3 regions of the Clostridium lapidicellarium genome follow, and region 2 is predicted to be linked to each of the others. Evidence: riboswitches for the same ligand, from Rfam matches in the RefSeq annotation. Region 2 holds a riboswitch; each other region holds the start of a gene.
What was found. Region 2 has a riboswitch for glycine ahead of AB8S09_RS08300 (ACT domain-containing protein). Riboswitches for the same ligand answer to the same signal wherever they lie in the genome.
Positions count from the first base shown of each region.

Region 1: another riboswitch for glycine. It lies ahead of gcvT (glycine cleavage system aminomethyltransferase GcvT); the one in region 2 lies ahead of AB8S09_RS08300 (ACT domain-containing protein).
Region 3: another riboswitch for glycine. It lies ahead of AB8S09_RS09090 (GrdX family protein); the one in region 2 lies ahead of AB8S09_RS08300 (ACT domain-containing protein).

Region 1 covers NZ_JBGFFE010000025.1:26,063-36,779, forward strand. The annotation lists gene AB8S09_RS13475 (methionine ABC transporter ATP-binding protein) at 6-785, shown strand; gene AB8S09_RS13480 (methionine ABC transporter permease) at 782-1,450, shown strand; gene AB8S09_RS13485 (MetQ/NlpA family ABC transporter substrate-binding protein) at 1,475-2,308, shown strand; gene AB8S09_RS13490 (nitrogenase component 1) at 2,324-3,805, shown strand; gene AB8S09_RS13495 (nitrogenase component 1) at 3,789-5,126, shown strand; glycine riboswitch at 5,305-5,399, shown strand; gene gcvT (glycine cleavage system aminomethyltransferase GcvT) at 5,456-6,562, shown strand; gene gcvH (glycine cleavage system protein GcvH) at 6,580-6,963, shown strand; gene gcvPA (aminomethyl-transferring glycine dehydrogenase subunit GcvPA) at 6,968-8,290, shown strand; gene gcvPB (aminomethyl-transferring glycine dehydrogenase subunit GcvPB) at 8,295-9,749, shown strand; gene AB8S09_RS13520 (Crp/Fnr family transcriptional regulator) at 9,765-10,454, shown strand; gene asrA (anaerobic sulfite reductase subunit AsrA) at 10,628-10,717, shown strand, end outside.
Region 2 covers NZ_JBGFFE010000010.1:5,118-15,834, reverse strand. The annotation lists gene AB8S09_RS08340 (phosphodiester glycosidase family protein) at 1-363, shown strand, start outside; gene AB8S09_RS08335 (hypothetical protein) at 391-1,419, shown strand; gene AB8S09_RS08330 (site-2 protease family protein) at 1,436-2,086, shown strand; gene AB8S09_RS08325 (hypothetical protein) at 2,095-2,727, opposite strand; gene trmB (tRNA (guanosine(46)-N7)-methyltransferase TrmB) at 2,872-3,507, shown strand; gene AB8S09_RS08315 (methyl-accepting chemotaxis protein) at 3,551-5,530, shown strand; gene AB8S09_RS08310 (HD-GYP domain-containing protein) at 5,554-6,612, opposite strand; gene AB8S09_RS08305 (PFL family protein) at 6,717-8,075, opposite strand; gene AB8S09_RS08300 (ACT domain-containing protein) at 8,093-8,362, opposite strand; glycine riboswitch at 8,487-8,576, opposite strand; gene AB8S09_RS08295 (AEC family transporter) at 8,790-9,734, shown strand; gene tpx (thiol peroxidase) at 9,805-10,299, opposite strand; gene ymfI (elongation factor P 5-aminopentanone reductase) at 10,474-10,717, shown strand, end outside.
Region 3 covers NZ_JBGFFE010000011.1:63,773-74,489, forward strand. The annotation lists gene AB8S09_RS09055 (ATP-binding protein) at 1-1,329, shown strand, start outside; gene AB8S09_RS09060 (DUF2156 domain-containing protein) at 1,405-2,319, opposite strand; gene AB8S09_RS09065 (GNAT family N-acetyltransferase) at 2,359-2,931, opposite strand; gene AB8S09_RS09070 (asparaginase) at 3,210-4,223, shown strand; gene AB8S09_RS09075 (methyl-accepting chemotaxis protein) at 4,301-5,128, opposite strand; gene AB8S09_RS09080 (Crp/Fnr family transcriptional regulator) at 5,702-6,379, opposite strand; gene AB8S09_RS09085 (ATP-binding protein) at 6,491-7,081, shown strand; glycine riboswitch at 7,200-7,355, shown strand; glycine riboswitch at 7,358-7,414, shown strand; gene AB8S09_RS09090 (GrdX family protein) at 7,447-7,857, shown strand; gene trxB (thioredoxin-disulfide reductase) at 7,929-8,849, shown strand; gene AB8S09_RS09100 (thioredoxin family protein) at 8,876-9,208, shown strand; gene AB8S09_RS09105 (glycine/sarcosine/betaine reductase component B subunit) at 9,258-10,544, shown strand; gene grdA (glycine/sarcosine/betaine reductase complex selenoprotein A) at 10,716-10,717, shown strand, end outside.

The sequences.
Region 1 (10,717 bases), on a different contig from region 2:
CTATCATGATAAGTATAAGAAATTTGAGCAAGACTTTCAGTACTCCCAAGGGAGATATTCAAGTGTTGAAAGATATAAATCTGGAAGTTGAAAAAGGTGATATTTTTGGAATAATAGGGTTCAGCGGGGCTGGTAAATCTACTATGATACGCTGCCTTAACAGACTCGAGGAGCCGACTTCAGGAACTGTTGTAATTGGAGACAAAAATATAACGGATATGAATAAAGACGAACTTAGAGAAGCCAGAAAAAAAATAGGAATAATATTTCAAGATTTTAATTTGTTCGATTCCATGACTGTATATGAAAATGTGGCTTTTCCATTGGAAATATCGGGCTATTCCAAAGAAAAAATAAAAAATAGGGTAGGTGAAATACTGGATTTGGTGGATTTAAATGATAAAGTTGATTCTTATCCTGCCCAATTGAGCGGCGGCCAGAAACAGAGAGTTGGTATAGCCCGGGCTCTTGCCAATAAACCGGATGTGCTTTTGAGTGATGAGGCCACTTCTGCTCTTGATCCGCAGACTACCTATTCCATACTGGAACTTTTAAGGGACATAAATAAAAAACTCAATTTGACCATTCTTCTTATAACCCATGAGCTGGATGTCGTTAAATACATTTGCAACAACATGGCTGTAATTGAAGAGGGAAAAATCGTAGAAGTGGGAAGTACTGATTCAATATTTTTAAATCCCAAAAGCGATACTGCCAAGAAATTTGTAAAAATAATGAGAAACCTCAGCATAAATTCCCACTGTCCTGGAGGTGAGGTAATATGACCGAAGATTTTAAAATGCTGATCCTAAAGGGACTGTCGGAAACAATAGAGATGGTGGCTATATCAGGTTTCATAGCGCTTCTTATAGGTATGCCGCTTGGAATCATATTGGTGGTTACTAAGAAAGGACATATTCTGGAACATGAAAAATTGAATAAGGTTCTGGCAGCTGTGGTAAATGCAATAAGATCCCTTCCCTCAATAATATTAATTGTAGTTTTGCTGCCTCTGGCCAGGTTGATTGTTGGGACTACACTTGGGATGAAAGCGGCTATTGTTCCAATATCCATAGGGATAGCACCTTTTTTAGCCAGAATTATTGAAACTTCTATAGAAGAAGTACAGTGGGGAAAAATTGAGGCGGCTTTGGCTGTTGGTGCAAAGCCTTTTCAGATAATATTAAAAGTTTTGATACCAGAAGCACTGCCTTCCCTTGTAAGGGGGATTACGATTTCAATCATATCCATTATTGAATTTACTGCCGTAGCCGGTGCAATAGGAGCGGGAGGTCTCGGAAGCCTGGCAATACGTTTTGGTTATGAAAGATTTCGCAAAGATATTATGATAGCTACTGTTGTGCTGCTGATTTGTCTGGTACAGCTTATACAGTTTTCTGGAGATCATATTTCCAGATATATAAATAAAAAGAGATATAAATTTGATTGAATGTTTTAAAGGAGATGAATCGATGTGAAAAAGAAAAGTGTGATGTTGCTGGTACTGGCATTGACTGTAGTGATTGGACTGCTTCCGGGCTGCGGGAATAGTTCTGGCAGTACGGACGGCGGAAGCGGCAAGAACAAAAATACTACAGTAAAGATAGGGGCGGCAGCGGTGCCCCATGCGGAAATATTAAATCATGTAAAACCTATGCTGGCAAAGGAGGGCATTAATTTAGATGTCGTGGTGCTGGATGACGAGGACCAGCTTAACCCCGCCCTGCAGGAAAAACAAATAGATGCAAATTATTTTCAGCATTTGCCTTATCTGAAATCCGTAGCCAAGGAAAAGGGATATAATTTTGCTGTGGCTGGAAAAGTCCATGTTGAACCAATGGGTTTTTATTCCGATAAAATCAAAAGTAAAAATGATATTAAAAATGGTGCCAAAATCGCCATACCTAACAATTCATCCAATGAATACAGGGCACTGGCACTTCTTGAGACAGAGGGGCTTATCAAATTGAAATCAGGGATAGCCAATTACAGTGCAACGCCTTCGGATATTGCCAAAAATACTAAAAATCTGCAATTCGAGGAAGTGGATGCGGCTCAACTTCCCAGGGTATTAAAAGATGTGGACGGTGCTGTAATAAATACGAATCTTGTACTTGAAGCTAAGATGGATCCCAATAAAGCACTGTTCAGGGAGGGCAGTAAATCACCTTATGCAAATATAATTGTTGTGAGGAAGGGCGATGAAAATAGAAAAGAAATAAAAGCAGTAGTAAAAGCTCTCAATTCAGAAGATGTCAAGAATTTTATAAAGAAAAAGTATGGAGTTGCAGTAGTGCCAGCTTTTTAAAGAGGAGGTGTAGTATTGGGTATTGATATAAAATCCCCGGAAGTGGAGGTAAGGGAATCCAGGCTGGGTTCAATTACGGGTTTTGCCGGAACTGCCGGAGAATTGTGCGATAGCTATAAAAAAGGCAAATTATGCGACAGAAGAAGAAGTTTTAGCCAATGCCTCGGGTGCAGCTCGGGAAATGCACTTTGTCAGCTGGCTATGATACAAGATGCAGTGGTAATAAATCATGCTCCAATAGGGTGCTGTGCCGATTTCCAAGATTATAATTTTACAAACAGGGTGGGACAGAGGAGAAGAAATATGCCGCTGAAAAATGCCAGATTGCTAAATACCAATCTGCAGGAAAAAGATATGATTTACGGCGGAGTTTTCAAATTGGAAAAGACTGTGCGTGAAGCATATAAAAGGTTCAATCCCAAGGCAATTTTTGTAACTGCATCCTGCGCTTCCGGAATTATTGGAGATGACGTGGAAGGCGTGACTGACAAATTACAGGAAGAATTGGGCATACCTGTGGCATATGTGTCCTGTGAGGGGTTTAGATCAAGAATTTGGACGACGGGTTTTGATGCTGCTTATCATGCTATTTTGAGGAAAATTGTTAAGCCCCCCGTTGAAAAGAAAAGTGACGTTGTAAATGTAATTAATTTTTGGGGGAGTGATATATTTACGGATTTATTTGGCCGAATAGGGCTGAAGCCCAATTACATCGTCCCTTTTTCAAATATAGAAAAATTGGAGAGAATATCTGAATCTGCTGCTACAGTGCAGGTATGTCCTACCTTGGGGACATATCTGGCTGCTGGACTCGAACAGGAATATGGGGTGGCTGAAGTCAAGTCGCCGCCTCCATATGGGATAACTGGAACTGATATGTGGTTTAGGGAGCTTGGAAAAGCTGTCGGCAGGGAAAGTGAAGTGGAGGAACTCATAAAATCGGAGAAGCACAGGATTGCCCCAAAGCTTGAAAGGCTCAGGGAAAAACTCGAGGGCAAAAGAGTGTATGTAACTGCTGGGGCAGCCCATGGTCACAGTCTCATAGCTCTTTTAAGAGATCTTCACATGGAAGTGGTGGGGGCAGCCATATTTCACCACGATCCGTGTTATGACGACAGAAATCCCGAAAGTGACAGCTTGGGACATGTAGTGAGAAATTATGGCGACATTGAAAATTATGATGTGTGCAACAAGCAGCCCTTTGAACTGGTAAATATACTCAATAGGTTGAAACCCGACCTGCTGGTAGCCAGACACGGTGGGATGTCTTCCTGGGGACCAAAGCTTGGAATACCTACATTTTTAATGGGGGATGAGCAGTTTGGACTTGGATACGGGGGACTTATAAATTATGGCAATAAAATAATTGATGTTCTTGCCACTAAAGAATTTGTAAAAAATATTGCCTGTCACTGTGAGCTTCCCTATACCGATTGGTGGTTGAAGCAGGATCCCTGTACTTTTCTAGGAGGTGGATGTAATGGCAAAAACGACTGATATAGTTGAGCAGCCCAGGCATTATTGTGCATTGGGAGCGGAACAGTCTGTATTGGCCATCAAAAAAGCTATTCCAATAATACACTCCGGTCCTGGCTGCGGAATCAAGCTTTATGACGGACTGAGTGTCGCCTCGGGATACCAGGGTATAGGATATTCAGGCGGGAGCTCTGTTCCCTGTACAAATACAACTGAAAGGGAAGTTGTATTTGGGGGAGAAAAAAGATTGAGACAGGTTATAGATGGAGCTTTGAAAGTTTTAAAAGCTGATCTGTTAGTGGTTTTGACAGGGTGCACTGCGGACATAATAGGGGATGATGTGGAAGAAATAGTAAGTGAATATAGAGATAGGGGTATTCCGATAGTCTGCGCCGAGACAGGTGGATTCAGGGGGAGTAATTTTAAAGGGCACGAGATGGTGGTTGAAGCCATCATAGATCAATTTATAGGGGAAAAGAGAGTAAAAGTGAAGAGAGGTCTTGTAAATGTTTGGTCTGTGCTTCCCTATCAAGATTCCTTCTGGACCGGCAATTTGCTGGGAATAAAAAAGCTGCTTCAGGGAATAGGCCTTAAAGTAAATATACTTTTTGGTACGGAGTCGAAAGGGGTGAATGAGTGGAAGACAATTCCCGACGCCCAGTTTAATCTGGTGCTTTCACCCTGGGTGGGGCTGAATATTGCAAAGCATCTGGAAAAGAAGTATGGGACTCCATACCTGCACTATCCAATACTGCCAATAGGGGCAAAGGAAACCGGCAAATTTTTGAGAACTGTTGCAGAATTTGCACAACTGGACAGGAAAAGAGTTGAAGAATTTATAGAAAAGGAGGAAAAGAGATTTTATTATTATATTGAGAGGTCCTTGGACTTTTTCATAGAATTTAGATATGATATGGCAGATAGGTTTTTTAATATAACGGATTCTTTTTATGCGCTGGGAATAAGCAAATTTCTGGTGAATGAACTTGGAATTGTCCCGGGACAGCAGTATATAACGGATGACACTCCTGAAAAATATAGACATGGCATAAAACAGGAATTTGTCCACCTGTCGGATACTTTTTCTTCAAAGGTTATATTTGAAATAGACGGAGGTAAAATTCATGAAAGCCTGAGAAAATATCCCCTTGAAAATTACAGGCCTCTTATATTGGGAAGTTCCTGGGACAGGGATATAGCTTCTGAGCTGAATGGATTTTGGATAAATATATCTATTCCAGTTCTGCACAGGCTGGTGCTGAACAGGAGTTACGTCGGATACAGCGGCGGATTGACCCTGATGGAGGATATATACAGCAGTATATTGAATACCTATAAATAATATACTCAATTGGAAATATTTTATTGAAATAATTTGCTTTAGGATGTATTATTAATGTAGTAGTATAAAAGTTGGTTTGGATGATTGTGGCGTGAGATAACAACGTATGTTAACCGAAGGAGCAATGATATATTTTCACAACTATATCAGAAACTTTCAGGTATAATATAACGTCATGGGACAAAGCTCTGGAAAATCTGCATTTTAAAGCAGTACCGAAGGTGAAAGATGTTTTGCATCGAAACTCTCAGGTAAATGAACAGGGACATGTGAACAGTTTGTTTTCATGTCTTTTTTGCTATCTAAAAATATGATCAGGAGGGTTTGCTGTGGAGAAATTAAAGAAAACTGCACTGTTTGATTCCTATAAAAAATATGGTGCAAAGATGATAGATTTTGCAGGATGGTCTATGCCGGTACAATTTGAGGGCATAATACCCGAACACAATGCGGTCAGGGAAAAAGCTGGTTTATTTGATGTTTCGCATATGGGTGAAGCTGATATAAGGGGAAAAGATGCCCTGAAATTTGTACAGAATTTGATTACAAATGATGCATCTGTGCTTGAGGACAATCAGGTGATGTACAGCCCCATGTGTTATCAAAATGGCGGAGTTGTAGATGATATTATAGTATACAGATTTGATGGAGGACATTTCTTCTTGGTCATAAATGCTGCAAACATTGAAAAGGATATCAACTGGATGCTTGAAAATTGTGATGGTTTTGATGTGAAAATTGCAAATATATCTTCTTCCATTATACAGCTGGCACTTCAGGGACCTGAAGCCCAAAACATACTTCAAAAACTCACCGATGTGAATTTGGAGGAAATTAAGTTTTTCTTTTGCAGGAGGGATGTATCGGTCTGCGGGAGAAAATGCATGATATCCAGAACAGGATATACGGGAGAAGATGGGTTTGAAATTTATTCCAGTACTGAAAATGCAGAATATCTGTGGAACAATATACTTGAAGCCGGAAGGAAAGAGGGCATAAAACCAGTGGGACTAGGTGCAAGAGATACACTGAGGTTTGAAGTGAATCTCCCTCTCTATGGCAATGAACTTTCTGAATTCATTACTCCTCTTGAAGCCGGACTGGGATTTTTTGTAAAACTGGACAAAAAAGATTTCATAGGGAAGATTTCCCTTTTAAAGCAGAAAAAAGAGGGGCTTAAAAGGAAGATAATTGGATTTGAAATGATAGACAGGGGTATTCCAAGAAAGGGATATGAGGTCTTTAAAGAAGATAGGAAGATAGGTGAAGTGACTACGGGATACAGATCCCCGTCACTAAAGAAGAATTTGGGACTTGCTCTTGTAAACTCGAGTTATTCCAGACTTGGAACTGAGATTTTTGTAAAAATAAGAGGCAGGTTTCTTAAAGCGGAAGTTGTAAATAAAAGATTTTATAAAAAAAATTATAAAAAATGATGGGGAGGAAGTTGTAGATGAAAACTTTAGAGGGAGCATTTTATACGAAGGATCACGAATGGATAAAGGCAGATGATGGGAATAAAGCTTATGTGGGCATAACTGATTTTGCCCAGGATTCTTTAGGCGATATTGTATTTGTTGATTTGCCCGAGGTGGATTCAGAATTTGAGAAGGGTGAAGTCTTTGGAGCGGTGGAATCTGTAAAAGCAGCTTCAGATCTGTATATGCCTGTATCGGGCAGGGTGATTAAAGTAAATGAGGGACTTGTGGATAATCCTGAATATGTAAACCAGGATCCCTATGAAAACTGGATAATTTGCATTGAAATGTCAGATAATTCACAACTTAGCGAACTCTTGGATTCAAAAAATTATAAAAATTTATGTGATGGAGAGTGATATTATGCATCCTTATTTGCCGCTGACGGATGAAGACAGACAAATTATGTTGAAAAAAATAGGAATAAATAAAATAGATGACTTATTTTCTGACATACCTGAGAGCATACGTCTGAAAAGAAAATTGGATATTAATGATGGAATGTCCGAACTTGAAGTGAAGTCCTATATTGACGATATTGCGAAATTGAATAGGAGCTGTAGTGAATTAACCTGTTTTCTAGGTGCAGGAGCTTATGATCATTATATACCTTCCATAGTGAGACACATAATATCGAGATCTGAATTTTATACTGCATATACTCCTTATCAGGCTGAGATAAGCCAGGGTACCCTACAGAGTATATTTGAATATCAGACTGTTATGGCTGATTTGACAGGGATGGATGTTTCCAATGCATCCATGTATGATGGAGCCACGGCCTGTGTTGAAGCTGCACAGATGGCTGCAAATATCGTGAGACGAAAAAAGATAATTGTATCTAAGACCGTTAATCCGGAAGCCAGAAAAGTGCTTGAGACCTATTTGAGATTTAAAGATTTGGAGCTTGTGGAAATAGACGAAACATGTGGAGTTACAGATATAGACAGACTTAAGGCCGAGCTGGATGGAGATACTGCGGCAGTTATAGTCCAGACACCAAATTTTTTTGGAATAATAGAGGAACTTGAAGATATGGAAAAGTATATCCATAAGAACAGATCACTTTTGATAGTATATTGCAGTCCCATTTCCCTCGGTATACTGAAAAATCCCGGCGAGTGCGGTGCAGATATAGCTGTGGGTGAAGGGCAGCCCCTTGGAAGCAGGATGAATTATGGCGGACCATATTTTGGATTTTTAACTGCAAGAAAGAAATATCTCAGGAAAATTCCCGGCAGAATTGTAGGAGAAACAACGGACAGGGAAGGTAAAAGAGGTTTTGTGCTTACACTTCAGGCAAGAGAACAGCATATAAGAAGAGAAAAAGCCTCTTCGAATATATGTTCTAATGAAGCTTTAAACGCACTGGCTGCCCTGATATATTTGGTTACACTTGGCAAAGAAGGAATCAGGGAGGTTGCCTGCCAGAATATACAGAAAGTTCATTATGCCTTTAAAAAACTTACTGAAAGCGGAAAGTATAAACCGGTGTTCAACAGGCCGTTTTTTAACGAATTTCTGATCCGATCTGAAGTTCCAGTGAGAAAAGTGAATGAGAAGCTGCTTCAGCACAATATATTGGGGGGATATGAAGTGGGAGAAAATTCCATGATATTGTGTGTTACTGAAAAGAGGACAAAATCCGAAATAGATAAATTGGTTTCTGTATTGGAGGCGATGTAGTATGATTGGTGAATACAACAAACTTATTTTTGAACTTTCTAAAAAGGGAAGGAGAGCTTATTCTCTTCCGCAGTGTGATGTACCTGAGGAGGATATTTCCAAGCTTGTTCCTGAAAAGTTCATAGAAAAAGAAGAGCTGAAGCTTCCTGAAGTGAGCGAAGTGGATGTTGTGAGACATTTTATACGGCTTTCAAATAAAAATTTTGGTGTGGATACCGGATTTTATCCTCTTGGCTCCTGTACCATGAAATACAACCCCAAGATCAATGAAGATATGGCAAATTTGGATGGATTTACCGGACTTCATCCCTATCAGCCCGAGAAAACGGTCCAGGGCGCTTTGAGGCTCATGTATGAGTTGAGTGGAAAACTTTCCGAGATAATGGGATTTGATTCCGTATCGCTGCAGCCTGCGGCAGGAGCCCACGGTGAAATTTCGGGACTTATGATAATAAAGGCCTATCATGAAAAAAGGGGGGATTTTAAGAGAAAGAAAATAATTGTACCTGGTTCGGCCCATGGAACCAATCCTGCTTCGGCTGCCTGTGCAGGCTTTGATGTAGTGGAAGTCAAGTCTGATGAAGATGGAACGGTTGATATTGAATCTTTAAAGTCCCTGTTAGATGACGAAGTGGCGGGACTCATGCTTACAAACCCGAATACACTGGGCATATTTGAAAAAAATATTTCGAAAATAGCAAAGTTTGTTCACGGTGCCGGGGGACTTCTCTATTATGACGGTGCAAATATGAATGCCAATATGGGGAAAACGAGGCCCGGTGACATGGGATTTGACGTATGTCATATAAATCTGCACAAGACATTTTCAACACCTCACGGCGGGGGAGGACCAGGAAGTGGTCCTATAGGGACTAAAAAAGAGCTTTCACAGTTTTTACCTGTTCCCATCGTGTCCAAAAAAAATGAAAGGTATCACCTCGATTATGACAGGCCTTATTCCATAGGAAAAGTCAGGAACTTTTATGGAAACTTTGGTGTGATGGTGCGGGCTTTTTCCTATATATTGAGCATGGGTGCCGAAGGTCTTAGGGAAGTCAGTGAAAATGCAGTTTTAAATGCAAATTATATAAAGGAAAGTCTTAAAGATTATTACAATGTGCCTGTAGAGGGTGCCTGCAAGCATGAATGTGTACTTGGAGGGCTGAAAAATAATAAAAATGGTGTTACCACCCTTGATGTTGCCAAACGCCTTATAGATTACGGCTATCATCCACCGACAATATATTTTCCGCTTATTATAAAAGAAGCCATGATGATAGAACCTACAGAAAATGAAAAGTTAGAAACTCTGGATGAATTTGTGGAAAATATGATAAAAATCGCAGAGGAGGCGGAGAAAAATCCGGATATAGTCAGATCCGCTCCAAATACAACTTATATTAAGAGGCTGGATGAGGTTAAAGCCGCGAGGAAACCTGTGGTAAAATGGAGTAAGTAGAAGAGGGGTGCAATTATGATTGAAATTGGTAACTTTGATTTTAATAAACTTTCCATGTTTAAAGATATGGATGAATCTACTTTGAAGCTCTTAAAACAAAAGTCCTTTAAAGAATATGTCCCTAAAGGCAAGATACTGTTTTATGAAAGGGACAGGGTTGATAGAATTTACTTTATTCTGAATGGAAAGATGACCATGTACAGGATGTCGGAAGAAGGGCAGAAAAGAATTATCTATATCTTGAACGACGGGGAATTTATAAATGAAGTTACTTTTGAAAATCTACCTGTATCCATAAGCTGCCAGGCTTTTGAAGACAGCTGCATTCTGTATTTCTTAAAGAAGGATTTGATGGAAATAATGTCCGGGGATTTTGATCTCACATGTGTGATTATGAATTCCATGGCCAAAAAAATAAGAAGACTTTACAGGCAGCTAAAAAATACAGTGCCTCTGAGAATGGATAAAAAGCTGGCAGCCAAACTCTGGAAATTATCCAGGGATTATGGCGTGAAAACTGAAGAGGGAACACTTATTGATTTGAATATGAGTATAACTTATCTGGCGGATATGCTTGGAAGTACCAGGGAAACTGTTTCAAGGTGCATGAACGGTTTCAAAAAAAAGGGAATGATCATATTTCAAAATAGGAAGATAATAGTCGTAGACCCAAAAGTACTGTCACTGTATTTCAGGGGAATCTGATGGGACAAAGACGCGGCTGCGGTAAAATAAAAAAACTGTGTTTACATAATTTGTGTAAACACAGTTTTTTTATTGCAGCGTGATCTATGTCACATTATATTTTTCGTATTTGTGATATGTTAAATATATAGCAATCTTTGTTTGAATATTTTATTTCAAGGAGGAAAAAAAGAATGGGATTTTTAATTGATACTGAAGAATTCAATAATTTCCTCGAAAAACTGAGCAGGCATTATAGGATATATGCCCCGGTGAATTTAAAA
Region 2 (10,717 bases):
TTAAATGACATGAAACAAAAGGGCGTTACAGAAGCTATATCCTTTGGACCTGCATTGGTAGTAAATGGTAAAGGAACCATAAAATCAGGAGATGGCGGATGGGGAATAGCCCCTAGAACAGCTATAGGTCAGAGGACAGATGGAGCCATGATTTTTCTTGTTATAGATGGACGTCAGGCCAAAAGTGTAGGAGCTTCACTGAGAGATGTTCAAAATATAATGCTTAAATACGGTGCAGTAAATGCCACAAATTTGGATGGAGGTTCTTCTACTACTATGTACTATGAAGGAGAAGTAATAAACAATACTTGCGATCCTTTGGGAGAGAGATCTGTTCCATCTGCTATTTATGTGAAGCCATAGGAACTAACTGTTAAAGGGGAGTGTAAGATGAAAGTTTTTAAGAGAGTTATTGCATGGATGTCCATATCACTGGCAATACAGTTTGCAGGACTGTTTTATATAAATAATTATTTTTTATCTTCTCAAACAGAGATAAAGGCTAAAAAAGTCTTGAAAAGTGAACCCAAGAGGGAAGATACTACTGTGAAAATACCGCAGAATGCCAAAAATATCAGTGTTTCATTTGATGGCAGATATGTTGCTTATTATCAGGAAAACGCTTTGAAAATTGTGGATTCAAAGACCGGCGACGAAAAAAATGTAGAGTTTAAAGATGGAGTTAAGGTATCTTTTTACAAGTGGCTCAAGGATAGAAATAGAATGCTTATTGCAGAGAAACATGATTCCAAATATGATGGTTCAAAATTTAATCTGTCTTATTACGAGGTTGACAAGGATATAAAAGAAAATATCAAGGAACTGACCTGTCCCGATGAAAAGGCTCAGATTGATGATATACAGGAGTCGCCTTTTACAAATGTAATATATGTAAAGATTCAAAATAGAGGCCGGCGAACCAGTATATACAGAATAAATATAATGAAGGAAATGCAGAAGGTGTATACAAAATCATACATGATAGACAAGATGGGAATTTTATATCTTGATGACAAATTAATATATGAGGACAGCATATATCACAACATATATGTTACGGGAAGACAAAATCCCATTGACATTAAGGGAGTTCAAAATCCTAGATGGATAGGAGTGGATGAAAATGATAAAATATATATAGGAGATGAAAATGACGGAAAAATATCAAATATTTATTATGGAAGTTTAAATGCAGGTGAAAATGGTTATCAAAATGTCAATTTAAGTCAACCTGTGAATAGAAATGATATATTTTTGATGCCCTCGGGAAAATTATACATAAATAATAACCTAAAGGGAGTTGTTACCGACGCGGCAACGGGAAAGCAATATACATATAAGGGAAATTTCGTACAGATGTTTGAAGGTGGAATTGCATCCATAAGCAATGGTCGATTGGAGAAATTGCCATTAAATTAAAAATCAAGAGGAAGGAATGAAATATTTGACTGAAACTATATTAGGGAAAATACTCGTAATACCTGCTATATTAATTGGATTTGCATTTCATGAATTTGCACATGCGGTTGTGGCGGATAAATTAGGGGATAAGACTCCAAAATTTCAGGGAAGACTTACTTTAAATCCATTTGTTCATGTGGATATTATAGGGTTTATAATGATACTGCTGGTGGGATTTGGCTGGGCTAAACCCGTGGAAATCAACCCCGGTGCCTTCAAAAATGGGAGCAGGGATGATCTAAAGGTATCTGCTGCAGGTCCATTGGCAAATTTGGCAGTGGCATTTGCTGCTGCCGTGCTGGTAGTACTGGTATATAAATGGGGCGGTATGATTACAGAGTCTTCTTCAATTTTTAATTTGGTGATTAAAATTATACTATATATTGTAAATATAAATTGTATGTTATTTGTATTTAACCTGATACCAATACCGGGTTTAGACGGATTTCATATACTGAGGGATATTTTTCCGTCTTTATTTTACAGGATATCGGATAGTATATACAGATATCAAATTATAATATTGCTGTTGTTTGTGGCTACTCCGGTAGCCAAATATGTAGTGGGTATCCCATCATTCGCCATATATAAGGCCTTTATTAAAATAGCCAGCGGCATTATATAAAATGAATGTCAATTGCTGTGGGTTCTGTAGTAATTATTTATTTCTTCAAATATGGATTGAACACCATTTCCCCAGTTTTTGTCTTCGGCATATTTGCTGCCTATCCAGATAAAAGGATTGTTTTCTTTAGGTCTGTTTGCAGATAAATTTATAATGGTTTTGGCAGCTATCCTCGAGGAATCTTTTATGTTTGTATTGTATTCCCTCCAGCTGTGGTGTACATTGAAGGGGTTATTGGCTATTTTAGGTGCATCTTGTGTGTCTGCAGGTACGAAATTTTGTTCTTGTCCTGTTATGGCAAACATCAAAACTGGATTTAAGTTGAATTTCTTTGAGGTTTTGATTATTGTAGAGAAATAGGGATCCCTGCATAACAGCGAATTCTTTGTAGCTAAGTAGGCTTTTAATTTATTCTTGTCTATATTCTGGTATTTTAAATATTCCGGCAGGTACACGTTTGGAGAATTTTTTTTATAGATTTCTAAAGTTATCTTGTCTATTAATTTTCCTGCCTGTGAAAACAAACTTGTATTAAAATATGATTTTAATACAAAATGAATCGGCATGCCGATAACTAAAATGGCAATTATTATAATTGCTGTAATTTTTTTTGGTAACTTTAAACGCTTTAAATATTTCATGATTTACCACCTTGAATTTTAATACAGGCTGTTTTTAATTCTATTATATAATTAATTTATCTAAAATTATCGTATTTTGTAAAAAAATTTCGTATTTTGTGTACGAATGTGTGAACTGCAGATATGGGAAGGGAATCTTACAATATGAGACTTAGAAAAAAATGGTGGGCCAGACCTGAACTCGAAGCTAGCCCTATTGTTATAACAGAACCCCAAAAATACAGGGGAAAGTGGAAGAATGAATTCGGAAATAATAATAAAATATATTTGGAGCTGGGGTGCGGAAGGGGAAAGTTTCTATGCACTCATGCAGCTGACAATATAGATATAAATTATATAGGGATTGATTTGAAGGATGAAGTCCTGGTATATGCGTTGAGAAAAGTAAAGGAAAATGAAATGGAAAATGTGCGGATAATACCCATGAATATAATGAAAATCGAAGAAATTTTCGATAATGGGGAAATTGATAGGATATATATAAATTTTTGCAATCCCTGGCCTAAGAGAAGACAGAAAAAGAGGAGATTGACCCATACTGTATTTTTAAATAAATACAGGAATTTCTTAAAGACGGGAAGCCTGATATGGTTTAAAACGGATGACATCGATCTTTTTAAAGAATCCCAGGATTATTTTGCAGAAAGCGGTTATAAAATAGAATATTTGACTTATGATCTTCACAACAGTGATTTTCATGAAAATATAATGACAGAATATGAGGAAAAATTTGTTGGACTTGGCATAAAAATAATGTTTCTAATGGCAAGATTAGAGTAAATATGCTAGTATATAATTAAATAAACTGCGGGGGGGTAAAATTTTGATAAATAAAATGTCACTACATCATAAATTAATTGGACTGTTGATATTGCTAGTTGTAGTACCAGTAGTCATAGTATCGGTTTTTTCCTTTTCCATAGCATCTAAGATCATAAATGATAATGCAGGGGAATTGACTCGCCAGGTTGCAAATGAAAAAGTTTCCTACATAGATTTGCATAACCTTTCTTTGAAACATGATTTGGAATCGTTATCATTCAATAGAGATGTACTTTCCCAGAACAGGGAAAGTCTATTGAATGCATTGGGAAGTATAACACGAAGCAATAATGACATATTACAATCTTATCTGGGTGATGAATCAAAGCAGATGACAGTGTATCCCGAATCTGTAAAAATACCTGAAAATTTTGATCCGACATCAAGAGAATGGTACAAGAAGGCTTTGGCTTCCAATGGCGGCATATATGTCAGCGGACCATATAAAGATGCTCTTACAGGTAAAATCGTAATAACTCTTGCCAAAGCAGTACACCTTGATGACGGAAGAAAGGGTGCCGTGGCTTTTGATGTTGATTTGTCCACATTGAGGAATAGATTGACTGCCACTAAGGTGGGGAAAAGCGGGTACGCCATTTTGATTTCACGGGAAGGTACAATCATTGCAGATTCTGACAGGAGCAAGATAATGAAAAATATAAAATCAGAAATTCCTTCCGGACAGTCCGTCTTAGGTGAAAAACAGGGCAATATAAAGTACGGACGGGGAAAGGAATCGAAAATAGCTGGATTTAATAGATCGAAGGAAACAGGGTGGACAGTTGTGGCCGTCAGCCCTAAAAGCGATTATGCCCAGGCATTAAATTATAATTTGACTACAGCTGTCATTGTTTTGCTGGTTATGATAGCAGTAGCTGTTATATGCGGTATAGCTGTTGCGAAATATGCTACAGGACCTCTGGCACAGATACAACAGTTTGCCAGAAGGTTGTCTAAATGTGATTTTAGTACTCCTATAAATATGAAGAGAAGGGATGAATTTGCAGATACAGCTCTTTCCCTCAATACAGCCCAGAAGAATGTAAAGTCTCTAGTTAAAACCATAGTTGAAAATTCTGAAAATATGAGTGCTTCCAGTCAGGAGCTCTCTGCTACAGTTCAGGAAATGACATCCAAATTTCAGAATATAAATGAATCCATAAGCGACATAGTAAACGGTTCGCAGGAAACAACGGCCTCAGCCCAGGAAGTCACTGCATCAGTGGAAGAGATAGATTCGAATATAAATCAGTTATCCAATCAAGCTATGAATGTGAATGAAAATGCAAACAATTCCAAAGAAAATGCCCTTTCTGTCCAAAAAAGTGCCCAAGAGGCTATAGAAGAATGCAAATCCATTTATAAAGATGAAGAGAAGAATATACTTAAAGCCATAGAGGATGGAAAAGTAGTTTCAAAGATAAAGGAAATGGCAGATATAATAGCGAATATTGCAGAACAGACCAATCTTTTGGCGTTAAATGCGGCCATTGAAGCTGCGAGAGCAGGAGAGCATGGAAAGGGATTTGCAGTGGTTGCGGAAGAAGTTAGGAAGTTGGCCGAACAGTCTTCAGAAACTGTTTCTACTATTCAAGATGTAGTGGAAAAAGTTCAAGAAGCTTTTAAAAATCTCTCTGACGCCAGTCATCAGACTTTAAGATTTATTGATGAAAATGTGAATTTGCAGCTTGATAATTATATGAGTACAGGAGAAAGATATTACAAGGATTCCCAATTTACATCCGATTCTCTAAGTCATCTGACCTCTATGACGGAAGATATTAAAAACACAACAAATGAAGTTACTAAAGCGGTAAGCGGCATGGCCGGTATTGCACAGAAGTCTTCTGAAAGCACCAACCAAATTCAGGATATTATAAGTGATGCCGCACAGGAAATGATACAAGTTGATAAAACTGCTAGAGAGCAGTCGGATTCAGCTCAAAAGCTCAATGTAATCATTCAAAAATTTAAGATTTGACTTTAAAAAAGGGGAAAAGTTGATCATATGATCAACTTTTCCACATACAGATCTTTTTCTTTTCTTAAATCCAGGAAATTATCTTCGCTTAGGAGCAGCGGATTTGTAAGATCATTTATCTGGACTTGAATTACCTTGCATTTTTTCCCGTTGTTTAATAGCACATTTTCTCCCATGAAATAATTTATTATGTGATTTAAAAATACACTGCAGTATTTACAATCAAGTTTTTCCAAGCTCTGTTCCTGAATTATCCTCAGGGCTTCAAAAGGACCCCTTACTTTTTTATGATATTTTGAAGAGTTCACAGCATCAAATAAATCTGCAATGGCTATTATTTTAGCAAATGCATGTATTTTATCTCCAGTTATACCTAATGGATATCCAGATCCATCGATTTTCTCGTGGTGCATCAGTACCCCGTAGCCTACAGAGGGATCTAAGTATGGAATGCTTTTTATGAATTTATAACCTATAATAGGGTGATTTTTAAAAATTTTATATTCTTTTGGAGTGAGAGCACCGGTTTTGTTTATTATATCTTTGCTGATTTTGGTTTTGCCAAAGTCATGCAATATTGCTGAATAGGTCAATAAATTTAATTCTCGCTGGCTGAAATTCAACCATTTTCCCAATATGAAACTTATAGCAGATACATTTATACTGTGTCTGTATATGGTGTCATTTCCACTGCCGTAAAACACAATATTTCTGATAACTATTCCCGTGGACTTAAATTCCTCCTGTATTTTTTTTGAAAAAATCCTTATTTCATTCATTTCAGGAACTTTTAATTTAGATATGTTGTTGAATATACGTTTTAAACTTAGAGAAAATTCGTTAAAATCATTTTCTATTTTTTGTATTGTATTTGTTTTAATAATTAATGGACTATCAGAATCATTTTTTACATAAACTTCTATTTTATCCACAAGGTAATTTTGTTTCAATTTATCTATAGTAGGTTTTGTAACGATATTATTTTTTGACAATAACATTTTATCTTCAAAAATTACATCTTCTGAAGACATCATTCCAGGCTTTAGTTCGGTAACTGGAATAAGTTTCTTTTCCCATGCCATATTGTTTCACCTCATATATTGTTGATTTAGAAATATATAGTAATATAACAATTTATCGTATTAATTTTATAATTCTAAATATGTTTGAGGCCAAATTAGGCATTTTAGTTTTTAAAGCTGTGAATTGGTGCCGGAATTCTGCCGCCCCTATTTATAAAAAGTTTACTGGAAAATTTGCTTACAGGCATTATGGGAGCTTTTCCAAGGAGACCACCAAAATTTGCCTCTTCTCCTACGGATTTATTATAAACTGGTATTAACCTTGTTGCAGTTGTTTTACAGTTTATCATTCCTATGGCAGCTTCATCTGCAATTATGGCAGATATGGTTGATTCCGGTGTATTTCCCGGTATGCCTATCATGTCAAGTCCAACGGAACATACACATGTCATGGCCTCCAGCTTTTCCAAATTGAGAGAACCTGCATTTACTGCATTTATCATTCCCTCATCTTCACTTACCGGTATGAAAGCACCGCTTAGACCTCCAACTTGTGATGCAGCCATTATACCACCTTTTTTAACTGAGTCGTTTAAAAGTGCAAGTGCTGCCGTTGTACCTGGACATCCACAGCTTTCCAATCCCATTTCTTCGAGAATTCTCGCTACACTGTCTCCTACTGCAGGTGTAGGTGCCAATGACAGGTCAACTATTCCAAAGGGTACTTTCAATCTTTTTGAAGCCTCATCAGCCACTAATTGTCCCATTCTGGTTATTTTAAAAGCAGTTTTTTTTATAGTTTCAGTTACTGTGCCGAAATTTTCCCCCTTTACTTTCTCCAATGCAGATTTTACCACGCCGGGACCACTTACGCCTACATTTATTATGGTATCAGCTTCTCCAATTCCATGAAATGCCCCAGCCATAAAAGGATTGTCTTCTACAGCATTTGAAAATACCACCAATTTGGCGCATCCTATGCTGTCGTCTTCTCTGGTGAGATAAGCAGTTTTTTTCACTATCCTCCCCATATCCTTTACTGCATCCATATTTATTCCGGCTTTTGTAGTTGCAACATTCACCGAAGAGCAGACCTTATTGGTGGATGCCAGTGCTTCAGGTATGGATTCTATGAGTATTCTATCTCCCTTTGAATAACCCTTATGGACAAGTGTTGTGAATCCTCCGATAAAATCTATACCGAGGGTTTTTGTAGTTTTGTCTAGAGTCTGTGCAAATTTTACATAGTCTTTGTCGGAGGTTGATTGAGCCACAAGTGAAATGGGGGATACGGATACTCTTTTATGTATTATTGGTATTCCATATTCCGTTTCGATTTGTTCCGCAGTTTTAACCAGGTTTTCAGCACATCTGGTTATTTTGTCGTATATTTTTATTCTGGCTTTCTTCCCGTCGCTGTCTATACAATCCATGAGGGATATGCCCATTGTGATTGTCCTTATATCGAGATTTTCCTTATCTATCATATTTATTGTTTCCATTATGTTTTTGGTATTTATCATATTGTTCACACTCCAGTTTAGATTTCTTGCATAGAAGTAAATATGTCTTCTCTTTGAATCTTGATATCAACACCCATTTCTCTTGCCTTATTTTCAAGTATATTTTTTATGCTTGTAAAATCTGTTTTCATTTTGCTTAAATCTACCAGCATTATCATGGTAAAATAATTTTCTATCAGAGTTTGATTGATGTCTAGAATATTTATATTGTTTTCAAACAACACAGAAGTTATTTTGTAGATAATACCAACTTTGTCTTTTCCGATTACAGTTATGAATGCCTTCATCTGTTGAATTCATCTCCCTTCAATATTGATAATTATTTAAGAAACAAAAAAGAGATTAAATTAAATTTAATCTCTGGTAAACAAGGAATTAAAACAGCAAATAATTAGAAATTTACTATTTTGGATAAAATCCTCTGTCCTCTTTACCTGAGAGTTTCACTGTAGACAGTTTTCCCCTTCGGCGCTCTTTACGAGTCTCTCCAGAGGCTTGTCAGCTAACGGTCTATGGATATATTCCGCCAGCTTCATCCAGCCTGTTAAATTATTAAAGTGATTATAACATGTTTTTTATTATAATTCAAATTGATGTTGTGATAATTTTACCTTAAGATTAACTTTATTATAAATTGAATGTTGTGTGTATTTAGAGTAAAATAGACGTTGATATTTTAATATAAAATTATTTTGAGAATCTGGAGTTTATAATATGCTACTTACTTTTTTTACATCTTTAGAAAGCATCATTCCGATCATTGTAATGATAATGGTTGGTTATTTTATGTCACGTGCAAAGTGGATAGATGATAAATTTGGAAGTGCGATAACTAAATATTTGCTGAATATTGCACTTCCCTGTTATATGATTTGGAATCTAGTTGGCAATTTTGACCGCAGTAAGTTTTTTTCTCTGATAAGTGGAATTTTAGTTCCACTTATCTCCATGGGAAGCATGTATATACTGTCTGTTTTAATCAGCAATTTGCTCAAAGTTCCAAGGAGACATAAAGGAATCTTTAGATCTATATTTTTTTGCTCTAATACATTTTTTGTTGGACTTCCAATTAACTTGGAATTGTTTGGACAAAAAAGTGTACCCTATGTATTGATTTATTATATAGTTAATACAACATATTTTTGGACAATCGGAAATTATGAAATCAGTCGTGATGGAAATTTAGCCAAGAATGTTTCTTTTTTTTCAAAAGCGACAGCCAAAAAAATCCTAACACCTGCATTGCTGGGGTTTATGGTTGGGATTCTGCTAATCATCCTAAAAATAAATCTGCCGAATTTTGTAATGGATACTTTAAACTATCTGGGATTTCCAACGACACCTTTTGCTTTAATCTTCATTGGATTGGTACTGAGTTCGGTTAAATTTTCCGAACTGAAATTTGATAGGGAACTGTTGATTTTGCTTGCTGCCCGATTTGCTCTTTCACCTGTTTTGGTTATGCTGCTGCTTCATTTTATCCATGTACCGCCGCTGATGGGGAAAGTATTTATTATCCAATCCATTATGCCTGCAATGACCAATACAAGTATTGTAGCAAAAGGTTATGGTGCAGATTACAAATATGCCAGCATTGTGACTGTTATCACTACACTTGCTTGTATAGTTGTTATTCCAATATTCATGATATTTATATAGTTCAGATTAAGTTAAAAAAAAGATTCTTGAACCTTTGGGATCCAGGAATCTTTTGTACTGTATATTCACTTTATTTTGCTTTTTTAGCGGCATTTAATATGGCATCGAAGTTTGGCTGATTTGTAACTTCAGGTACATATTCTACATAGGTGATTTTGTTTGTGCTGTTAACTACAAAGGCAGTTCTGGCCAACAGACCTAAATCCTCCATGTATGTTCCAAAATTTTTACCAAATGTCCTATCTTTAAAATCCGATACTGTAATTACATTTTTTATTCCATTAGCTGCACACCAGCGGCTCTGGGCGAAGGGCAGATCCATGGATACTGTATATACAGTCACGCCTGGAATTTCTGATGTTTTTTCGTTAAAAGTTCTGGTCTCCAGATCACAAACCGGTGTGTCTATAGAAGGTACTGTTAAAAATATTCTAACACCGTTTGTGTCTTTTAAAGAAACTGTATCCATTGCATTGTTTATAACAGTAAAATTTGGCACAGCATCGCCAACTTTAAGAGGACTGCCAGAGAGTCTTACGCTTTTTCCCTGAAATGTTAAATTCATATATATCCCTCCAAATAAATTATATTAATTGAGAATTATTATTTATTATAATTATAATAGCATAAATGTGCAGAATATGCAAATTTACTATAATTTTATTTTGCCATTATGTAGAGTTAATGTATAATGTTTCTTGAAGTAATGCAGGTTTGATTCTAAAAGGAGGAAATTTATATGGAAGATTTGGGAGGAAAAATTGTTGTAATTACTGGTGCATCCAGAGGTATAGGGAGAAGTATTGCTGTAAATATTGCAAAATGTGGTGCCGCTGTGGTAATAAATTATAATAGAGATGAAAAAGGGGCATATAAAACTCTGGAAATGGTAAGAGAAGCTGGTTCTACTGGAATTGTAGTTCAGGGCGACGTTAGCTTGTATGAGGATGCGGAGAAAATAGTGAGAGATGCCATAGGCAAAA
Region 3 (10,717 bases), on a different contig from region 2:
GATGCAGGAACTGTAAGATTAGCTTTGGATTCCATTTCCATTTACAGAGATTTACTTGAAGACAAGGTAATTTCCAGTTTGAGAAAGCTCGTGAATTATATTGACAATGGGGAAATCAATATAGATTCTACCGCCAACTTGTACAATGCTTTTTTCTTTAAGCTGGTGAGGAGCGGGTATTTTTCGCTGAAAGACTACATCGTCGACAAGATACTCTTCAGTGAAAACCCCTTTTCACTTGAAGCTGAAAAAAAGGTTCATTTGGGAAAAGTTGATATTGTTAAACAGGCGGCAGCAGTTGATTTGAAAAAATTTCAGATTGTTTCCAGTTTAAATTCCCAAGATATAAAAAACAGGTTATCAAGGTATTTTAGCGGGAATGTATACGGGAAAATAATTTCAGAATTTCCTCAATGGGAGACAAAAGATGATTTTAAAGAGAAAAATTACCCTGAGTACATGAGAAAAATAGAAGAAGTCCTTCACTGCAGTGATGATTGGGGAAAGTGCATTGATGATCTCGAGAGATTCCACAATGTCTATGGATGCGGTATATTTGCAAGATACAGAGCTTTTATCTGGGAACGTACTGGAAAAGTTGGTGGATATTTTAAAGGCATTGAAAATCCAGATCCTGTCGAATTTTCAGATCTTGTCGGCTATGAGAAGGAGCATGAGATTGTTGAAAAAAACACGGTGCAATTTTTAAATGGGTTTCCTGCCAATAATGTATTGATTTATGGCGACAGGGGTACAGGCAAATCCTCTACAGTTAAAGCCATTCTCAACAAGTATTATGGCAGGGGGCTTCGTATGGTTGAACTTCCCAAAGCAGATCTGGAAGATTTTCCGGAGATAATAGGAAAATTAAAGGGCAGGGCTCAAAAATTTATTATTTTTGTAGATGATCTGGTATTTTCGGATAATGAAGAGAGTTATACTGCACTTAAGTCAATGCTGGAGGGTGGATTTGAAAATAAATCTTCAAATGTATTGATATATGCCACTTCAAACAGAAGACATCTTGTGAAAGAATATTTTAGTGAGAGAAAAGGATCATCTTATTCTGATTCTGATGAAGAAATTCACGGGGAAGACAGCGTACAGGAAAAGCTTTCCCTGGCAGACAGATTTGGAATAAACGTAGTGTTTACTTCCCCGGACAAAACGGGCTATTTGCAGATTGTAGACGGCATTGCCAGAAAAAGAAAATTAAATATCGACAGGAAAAAGCTTCATATTGAGGCACTCAAATGGGAACGCTGGTATAACGGGCGCTCTGCAAGAACCGCAAGACAATTTGTAGACTGGATGGAAGGATGCCAGTAAGTAATAGCAAAGGACAGCTGGGTTCAAATAATAATTGAATCCTAAATCTGTCCTTTTACACAGTTTCATGTATATTTAATCGGGAACAGCGATATCAGGAATATCTACACAGTATTTTTCCCCCATCTTTACAGGATGATAGGATTTCTTGGCTTTTCTGAGACCGGGTATTCCCAAATCCTGTTCCCTGTTGATGTATTTAACATCAGACAGGTAATTTTCAACGAAGGTCTTGTTTACGAAAGCATATGAACCTCTTGTGGAGGAAGAAGCTTTTTCTATATGTATGATTCCCGTGTTGTCATTCATACGTTCGCCAATTGTAAAAGCAACTATTTTACTTTCCACATATACTGCCATAGCTTTCAGATTCAAAAATTTCATATTTTCTGTAATTTCGTCGATTCCCATTAATTCATATTCCAGATATTTATTTCCCCCGTTTTTTTCTCTATACCAGTTTTCAGCAGCAGTCTTGATATCTGATTTAACACCTGGTTCAAAAAAATCTTTGGCCTCGTAAGCATAGTTTTTTATAAAATAATTATAATGGTTTTTTTTGGCATGCAGTTTTTTGCCGGATAGAGAGATTAATTTTTCACTTGTGTAGATGTAGTCAAAATTATCAATGTCCTCTTTTATATCCATGCTGCTTCCATAAATTTCCTTCAAATCTTCTAAAAATGTATTTTCCGCATCTTCAAATAAATAAGCCATATTGTGTTCTCTTTTATATTTGACAAGTTCCTCTACTATGGCTTTTAAATTTTGTCTGATGTATCCTATTGGCTGCATAAAGTGATAATTCCCGTTGAAGTCAGCTTTTTTTATAATGAGAGCATCCTGGTAGACAGTGTATCTGATATCACAGGCCTTTCTCCATATTATGAGATTGGTGAATGAATATTCACTGGTGCTGAAATTGTAGCTGCCAAGATATTTATCAAAAATTGATTTATCCTCTAAAGTAATAGGTTCAAATTTAAGCATAAAAATTTTACAGTTCAATAAGTAGAAATTATAATTCTACTATTTACTGATAGTACCTCCTTTTATATTAGTTTCCCATTCGGATCTCAGTATACCGTAAAGATACATATCATATCTGATCCCGTCTCTGTATATAAATTGCCTGTAGGTTCCCTCTTTTTTAAATCCAAGTTTTTCATAAAGTCCTATGGCAGGTTTATTGTAGGATATGACAGTAAGTTGTATTCTGTGGAGATTTAATTCCTCAAATCCAAATTCCATAGTTAGATATAGGGATTCACTTCCTACTCCGCAGCCCCGGTACTTTTTCTCGCCAATGCCTATATATACTGTGGCAGTGCCGTTGTTCCACAGTATATTTTCAAAACCTGTTATTCCAATTATTTTTTCATCTTCCGTGTAATTTATTGCAAATATGCATTTATCCGAGGATCTCCTCGTATCATTTACTGCAGAACTTAATTCCTGCGCATTTTTTGGAAAAGCAGGTATCATGTCAAAATTTCTTAGAAAATATATATCATTGTACCATTTTTCTAAAGAAGGCAGGTGGGTATCTTTAAAGGAAGTGAGTGTTATTTTAGAACCTTTCAGTAGATCTTTAACCAAAATGTATATCACCTCTTGTATTTTGTAATGAATATGAAATATTTAAGTAAAAAATTAGAATTAAAGGATAATACTTTTTTATACATAATCATTATAACCTAATTTGTAAATTGTGTAAAACCGGTTGATATTAATCTTTTGTATATTATAATATATTTTTGACTATTATAGTATAGAAATAAGTATAACTTTGATAATATGTGAAATTTTTTTTGAATTAAAAGAAAAGAGGAATTAAAGTAGAATATTTAGGTATAACTTAAATTAATGGAGGAGTTTTTATGTCGGAAATAGTTGTGAAAGTTACAAGAGGATCTTTAATTGAAAGTGTCCATAGGGCTGATATAGCAGTGGTGAATAGTAATGGAAACCTTATATATAGTTTGGGAAATTCATATAAAGTAACTTATATGCGTTCTGCGGCAAAACCGCTGCAGACTTTGGAGATAATATTGTCAGGGGCGGCAGACAAGTTTTCATTTACGGATGAGGAAATATCTATAATGTGCGGTTCACATCAAGGGGAAGAATTTCATAGAAAAACTGTAGAAGGCATATTGAAAAAATTGGGCCTTAATGTTGATAACCTTCTGTGTGGTTCTACATTGCCGTCAAACAGGGAATATTCCCAAAGACTTCTGTGGAATCATGCAAAGTTAAATCCGACTTACACTGACTGTTCGGGTAAACATGCCGGCATACTCTCTGTATGTGTATTAAAAGGATATGATCTGGAGGACTATAATTCACCGGAACATCCCGTACAAAGGGAAATTAAAAAGATAATATCTGAAGTGTGCTCCATAAGGGAAAAGGATATAATTATAGGAACAGACGGGTGTACCGTGCCCGTTTTTGGAATGCCCTTATATAATATGGCGCTGGGTTATTCAAGGATTGCAAGCGGAAACGGACTGCCACAGGATTATAATAAGGCGGCGGACAGAATATTTAAAGCTATGAACAATGCCCCGGAAATGGTGGCAGGTACTGACAGATTTTGCACCGACCTCATAAAAAATACCCATGGTAAGCTTATCGGGAAATATGGCGCAGAAGGTGTATACTGTGTCGGAGTCAGAGGCAGTGGTTTGGGAATGGCAATCAAGATAGAAGATGGTAATGTTGACAGGGCGTTATGGCCAACCGTTGTTAAATGTCTGGAAGATCTGAATGTATTGGATCAGACTGAAAGCAAATCACTTGGTAAATATAGAAATCGACAAAATCTAAACAATGTAGGGGAAAAAATAGGCGACATATTCCCGGATTTTAACTTGAAAAAAAATCTTTAGAGCTTTCTAAATCAAAAAGTACAGAGTAAAATATTTAATCCTAAATAATTATTGGACTCTGTACTTTATATTGAAATTTATTCCGATAATTTCCTTAGCTTGTCTGTTAATGTACTTAAATTTTGTATTGAAGCATCTAGATTCTGTATTTCAGATAATTGGTTTTTAAAATTATCTACTGCGGATGAAATTCCCTGAGAAGTATTGCTCACGGATTTTTTTATTTCAGTTAAAGTTGAGTTTATTTCATTTATGGAGTTACTGCTTGAGTTGGATAATTTTCTTATTTCCTTTGCAACGACTGAAAATCCTTTTCCCTGTTCTCCTGCCCTGGAAGCTTCTATAGCTGCGTTTAAACCGAGTAAATTGGTTTCAGAAGCTATATTTTTTATAAAATTCAAGACTTCATCTGTATTTTCCGATTTACTCAAAGCATATTTTACCTCATCTAATATTTTTTTACTGGATTTGACAGTGTTTTCTATTCCGGAAGACAGCATATTCGAAGCATGTGAGATATTTTCTATGGATTCTGACAGAATTTTAGATGCTTCATTGAATTCATAATGTCTCTTCAGGCTTTTTACGAGAACTATACTTCCTATTATTTTATTTTCCTCTTTTACTGGTATTCCTATGGCTTTTATTTCAACTCCAAAAGTTTCTTTTGGAATTATAGAAGAATATACTTTTCTCGCTTTTATGCATTCATAGGCGGCTCCCTTCGGCCTCAGCGGATCGCCTGCTTTTGCATTCATTTTTATATTTTCGCTGTTTACGACTTTAATGAAATGGGTGGTAGTTGACATAGTGAAGGCGATTTCATCGTCGAAAAAATACTGCATGTAGGGCATTAAGGTATTGAATGCCTGTTGTATTTTGTTTTCAATTTTCATTTCTTCCATAAATGGTTCCCCCAATTTTAGTAATAATGTTGTTTATAGTTATACAATAGCACAAATGGAAGTATTTTTTAATTATTTTAGAAAATAAAAGTCACATTTGTCATTGTAATTAATATTATAAAAGTATAGAACACATGATGAAAAAAAAGAGTACCTAATAATATAATTTATTAAAGATGATAAGGAGGGATCTTTATGTCACGTAGAAGTTGTGGTAGACGAGGAAGCGGAAAAGAGATACTGGTTATAATAATAATTCTAATATTGTGTTGTGGTATTGATTGCGGCGATGTTGGAAGAAAATGCTAGATAAAAACTGCTGAATTATACCTTGGTTTTTGAAATAAAGAAACAGAAGATAAAAAATTAAGGTAACTTAAAAATTATATAATATAATTTAAAGATAATAAGGGGGGGTCTTTATATGTCACACAGATGTTGTAGTGGTGGTAGAAGCGGAAGCAGTGCAATAATAATAATAATTATATTATTGTTATTATGTGGTGGATGTGGAAGAGGAATATGCTAAGTAGTAAGTAGAAGGGAGACGATTTTCGTTTCCCTTTTTTTACTTCAAAGAAGCAGGTCTTCCAGAGAGTCTATATCTTTTATAAATATGAGGTTTTTGTTAAAATCTATTAGATTGTCTTTTTTCATGTTTATGAGCTCTCTTGAAAGAGACGGCCTTGGAATTCCCAGCTGATCCGCCATTTCCTTTCTGGTACAGTTTAAATATATTTTTAAATTTTTCTGCTGATGGTATTCTTCCAATATGTAAGAAGAAATTTTCTGACGTATGGTTTCATAGGATATATTTTTGAGCTTTTTATTCAACATGAGTATTTTATCGGATAAAAGAGACATAAAGTTTTTTAAAAACATGGGGAAAATATTACATAGTTTTAATATGTCTTCTTTGGATATAAACATTACAGAAGTACTGCTCGATGCAGTTATAGTGGCCGGATAGGTATTTCTGTTGGAGAATATTATAACTTCCCCGAATATATCGCTTTCCCTTAAGATACCTAAAGTTATGACTTTCCCCGAAGAAAATGTCTTCTGTACCTCTACATTTCCGTCTATGACTATTCCTATTTTTGAACAATCCGATTCTTCAATTGCTATTACCTCTCCCTTTGAATATTTTCTGGGAGTATATTCTATCTTTGCAAGCAATTTTTCAATATCGTTTTCTGAAAAGTTTTTCATCAATATGCAGTTGCTCAATACGTCATATATATTTTTCATATTTTCCTCCGCTTTGATATATAAAAATATTATTTTACAGTAACATAGGATACGGATTGTATGATTTTATTTTATTATAATATAGGCATAAAAACAAGGGAGGAATTTATGATGAAGAGAAAGATCGTCAATATAGATAGAGAAAAATGTGATGGATGCGGTTTGTGTGTAAATGCCTGTCATGAAGGTGCCATAGAATTGGTGGGTGGTAAAGCACGGCTTAAAGGTGATGAATACTGTGATGGCCTTGGAGACTGCCTTCCGGAGTGTCCTAGAGGTGCAATAGATATAATTGAGAGGGAAAGCAGAAATTATAAAGGAAATGTATCGGAACTCGGACAATGGCCGGTTCAGCTGAAGCTTGTAAATCCCAGGGCTCCCTATTTGAAAAATGCAGAACTTTTAATAGCGGCAGATTGTACGTCTTATGCTTATGGAAATTTCCACAGAGATTTTATAAAGGGTCATATTGTTTTAATAGGATGTCCAAAGCTGGATGATATAGATTATTATGAGGAGAAGTTTACCGATATCATAAAAAACAATAATTTGAAAAGCATAACTGTAGTGAGGATGGAGGTACCCTGCTGTGGCGGAATTGTAAATGCGGTTAAAAATTCAATGCTGAATTCTGGAATGATGGTTCCCTATAGGGAAGTTGTAATATCTATTGAAGGAAATATTATAGAAGATAAAAATTAATATGATAATTTTATGGGATGTATCAAAAAATGAAATATGGAATGTCGTTGAGAAATGTGGAAAAGTGTTCTGATGTAATATATAATAAAAGTAGAAAAGTTAATATTATAAATTTTGGATGAATTTTTCGGGAGATTAAGTGGAAAATTAATTTTGAAAACCACTTAGCTGCAGACTTTTGTTCTACAGCATCCTTGAATGGATAGCCGAAGGGGTAAGTGTTATTTCTCTTAGATAATATGAATCTCTCAGGTCAAAGGACCGAAAAAGGACAAAACTCTGGAAAGTTTTTGTCACCGAAGGAGTAAATCTCTCAGGTAAAAAGGACAGGGTAAAAGAGAATTCTTTTATCGTGTCCTTATTTTATGTTTAACAGGAAAAATTTGAAAGGAAAAAATGATATGGTAGAACCCATAATGGTAATTACTAATAATCCAACATGCAGGGAAAAGCTGTCAGACAGATATGAAATTGATTTCATAGACGGCAGTGCCATGGATGTATTAAAAAAAGCTAGAGATTACATACATAAAAATCACAGGCTGCTTACTCATCCACTTGTAAGTGGTGTGAAGCCCAATGAGGTCCCGTATAGGACTGTCATAATATCTAAAACAACTGAGAATACTGTAGATGTGGAGTCTTTAAATTATATAGAGATGGGAATTCATACTACTCAAAAATTTTTAAGGGATTATGGTGTTTCACATTGGAGTAAAAAAGTGCTGGATGACTTTTCAGTAGTAGATTATGATTTGATCAGATATAATCTTTGATAATTTATGTGTGAGCAGGGACATGAATATAAAGAACTGTTTATATTTTAACAATATTAGGAGGTATGAGTATGGAACATTTATACGATTGTATAATAATTGGCGGAGGGCCAGCTGGTCTGTCGGCAGGTCTCTATGCAGCAAGATCCAAGATGGATACTTTGTTGATAGAGAGGGCGAAATATGGTGGGCAGATAACTACCACGGATGAACTTGATAATTATCCGGGTTCCATTGAAAATTGTACGGGAGCCAGTTTAAGCGAGAGAATGAAAAAGCAGGCTTTGGACTTTGGAGTGAAGTTTGCAAAAGATGAGATAGTAGATTTGGATATTGATGGTGCAATCAAGGTATTGAAGAGCAAGAAGGAAACCTATAGGGCCAGGACAATAATAATTGCCACAGGTGCAAATCCAAGACTTTCAGGCTTCAATAATGAAAGGAAATTGAGAGGAAGAGGAATTTCCTACTGTGCAACTTGCGACGCCGATTTCTTTACAGACCTGGATGTAGCGGTAGTAGGCGGTGGAGATTCAGCTATCACCGAAGCAATTTATCTTACAAAATTTGCTAGCAGTGTTACGGTTATACACAGGAGAGATGCCTTGAGGGCAACAAAATCACTGCAGGAAAGGGCCTTTAACAATCCCAAAATAAAGTTTATATGGAATTCTATTGTAGTAGGGGCTGTAGGGGACGAAATACTCGAGGGATTGATCTTAAAGAATAAAATTACAGGTGAAAACAGGAAGTTGAAGGTAGATGGATGTTTTGTGTTTGTGGGATATGAGCCCATATCACAGCTTTTCAAGGGAAAGTTAACTATGGATGATAGAAACTATATAATAACGGATGAAGATATGAAAACAAACATTTCCGGAGTATTTGCCGCAGGCGATGTGAGGGAAAAATCTCTGAGACAGGTTGTAACTGCAGCAGCAGATGGTGCTATAGCAGCAACTACTGCAGAAAGTTATATAGAAGAAAAATAAAAAAATTGGAATAGGAGGAATTTACAATGCTTGAATTGACAAAACAGAATTTTGACGAGGAGGTTCTGAATTATACTGATAAGCCGGTATTTGTGGACTTCTGGGGAGACAAATGTGAAATGTGCAAGCAGCTTATGCCTGGAGTACATGGCCTGGAAGATAAATATGGCGACAAGATTAAATTTTCGAGCCTCAATATAAGTAAGGCCAGGAGGCTTGCGATAGGGCAGAAAGTTTTAGGACTGCCTACCATGATAATTTACAATAAAGGTGAAAAAGCTAGTACGATTACTGCGGATAAAATAAAATCTCTAGATGATGTCGAAGAATTTATCAAGTCCTGCTATGTTAAACTGTAAAAATTAGGAATTTAAATTCCTGGTTTTAATAAATTTGGAGGTGAATATATTGCGACTGGAAATTGGAAAAATTCATATCAGGGATATTCAATTTGCTGATGAAACAAAGATCGTAAATGGAATTCTCTATGTTAACAAAGATGAATTGCTGAAGAAGATTGGCGGTGACGATAGAATTGAACAGGTGAAAGTCGATATTGCCAGACCGGGCGATGAAACCAGAATCATACCTGTAAAAGATGTTATTGAACCGAGAGTTAAGGTAGAGGGGAAGGGAGGTATATTTCCGGGGTTTATAAGCAAAGTTGATACTGTAGGAGAAGGCAGGACACATGTACTTAGTGGAGCTGCAGTGGTTACAACGGGCAGTATTGTTGGATTTCAGGAAGGTATCATAGATATGAGCGGTGAAGGTGCAAAATATACTCCTTTTTCAAAGACGAATAATTTGGTTATAGTTTGTGAGCCCAAGAAAGGAATAAAACAGCATGAACATGAAGAAGCTGTCAGGATGATTGGGTTTAAGGCAGCAGCTTATATCGGTGAAGCTGGGAAAAATGTAGAACCGGATGAAGTGAAAATTTACGAAACCTTACCTTTATTGGAACAGGTGAAAAAATATGAAGGGCTTCCCAGGGTTATATACGTTTACATGCTTCAAAGCCAGGGACTCTTGCATGATACCTATGTCTATGGAGTAGATGCTAAAAAAGTTATTCCTACGTTTTTATATCCTACAGAGGTATTTGACGGTGCAGTAGTCAGTGGGAACTGTGTATCTGCCTGCGACAAAAATCCCACTTACGTTCATTTGAACAATCCGGTTATTGAAGATTTATATGACAGGGATGGAAAGGATATCAATTTCCTGGGCTGTATAGTTACAAACGAAAATGTGTATCTGGCAGATAAGGAAAGATCCTCTGATTTTACAGCTAAATTGGTTAAATATCTCGGAGCCGATGCAGTTATTGTGTCAGAAGAAGGTTTTGGGAACCCTGATGCAGATCTTGTAATGAATTGCAATAAGATAACAGACGAAGGCATAAAGACGGTCCTCATTACTGATGAATATGCGGGACAGGACGGTGCTTCTCAATCTCTGGCAGATTCTACAACCAGGGGAGATGCAGTTGTCACAGCTGGAAATGCAAATGAAGTAGTTGTACTTCCAAAGATGAAAAAAGTTCTGGGACACCTTGATGCTGCCAATATAATTGCAGGCGGTCATGTAAATAGTCTAAGACCGGATGGTACTATAGAAGCTGAGCTCCAGGTTGTGACTGGATCTACCAGCGAAGTGGGATTTACAAAGCTGACTGCCGAAGGTTATTGATTAATTGACCGGCAGAAACAAAGTGCCTCAGATATAAAAGTATAAAGTATACAAATTTTATTATAGAGTAAATCAGAAAAAATGATAAGTAGTATTTTAAAAAAAAATAGAAACTTATAGTGAGATAAAATATGGCTATTTACAATATATTTTTGAAAGGAATGGTAAAATAT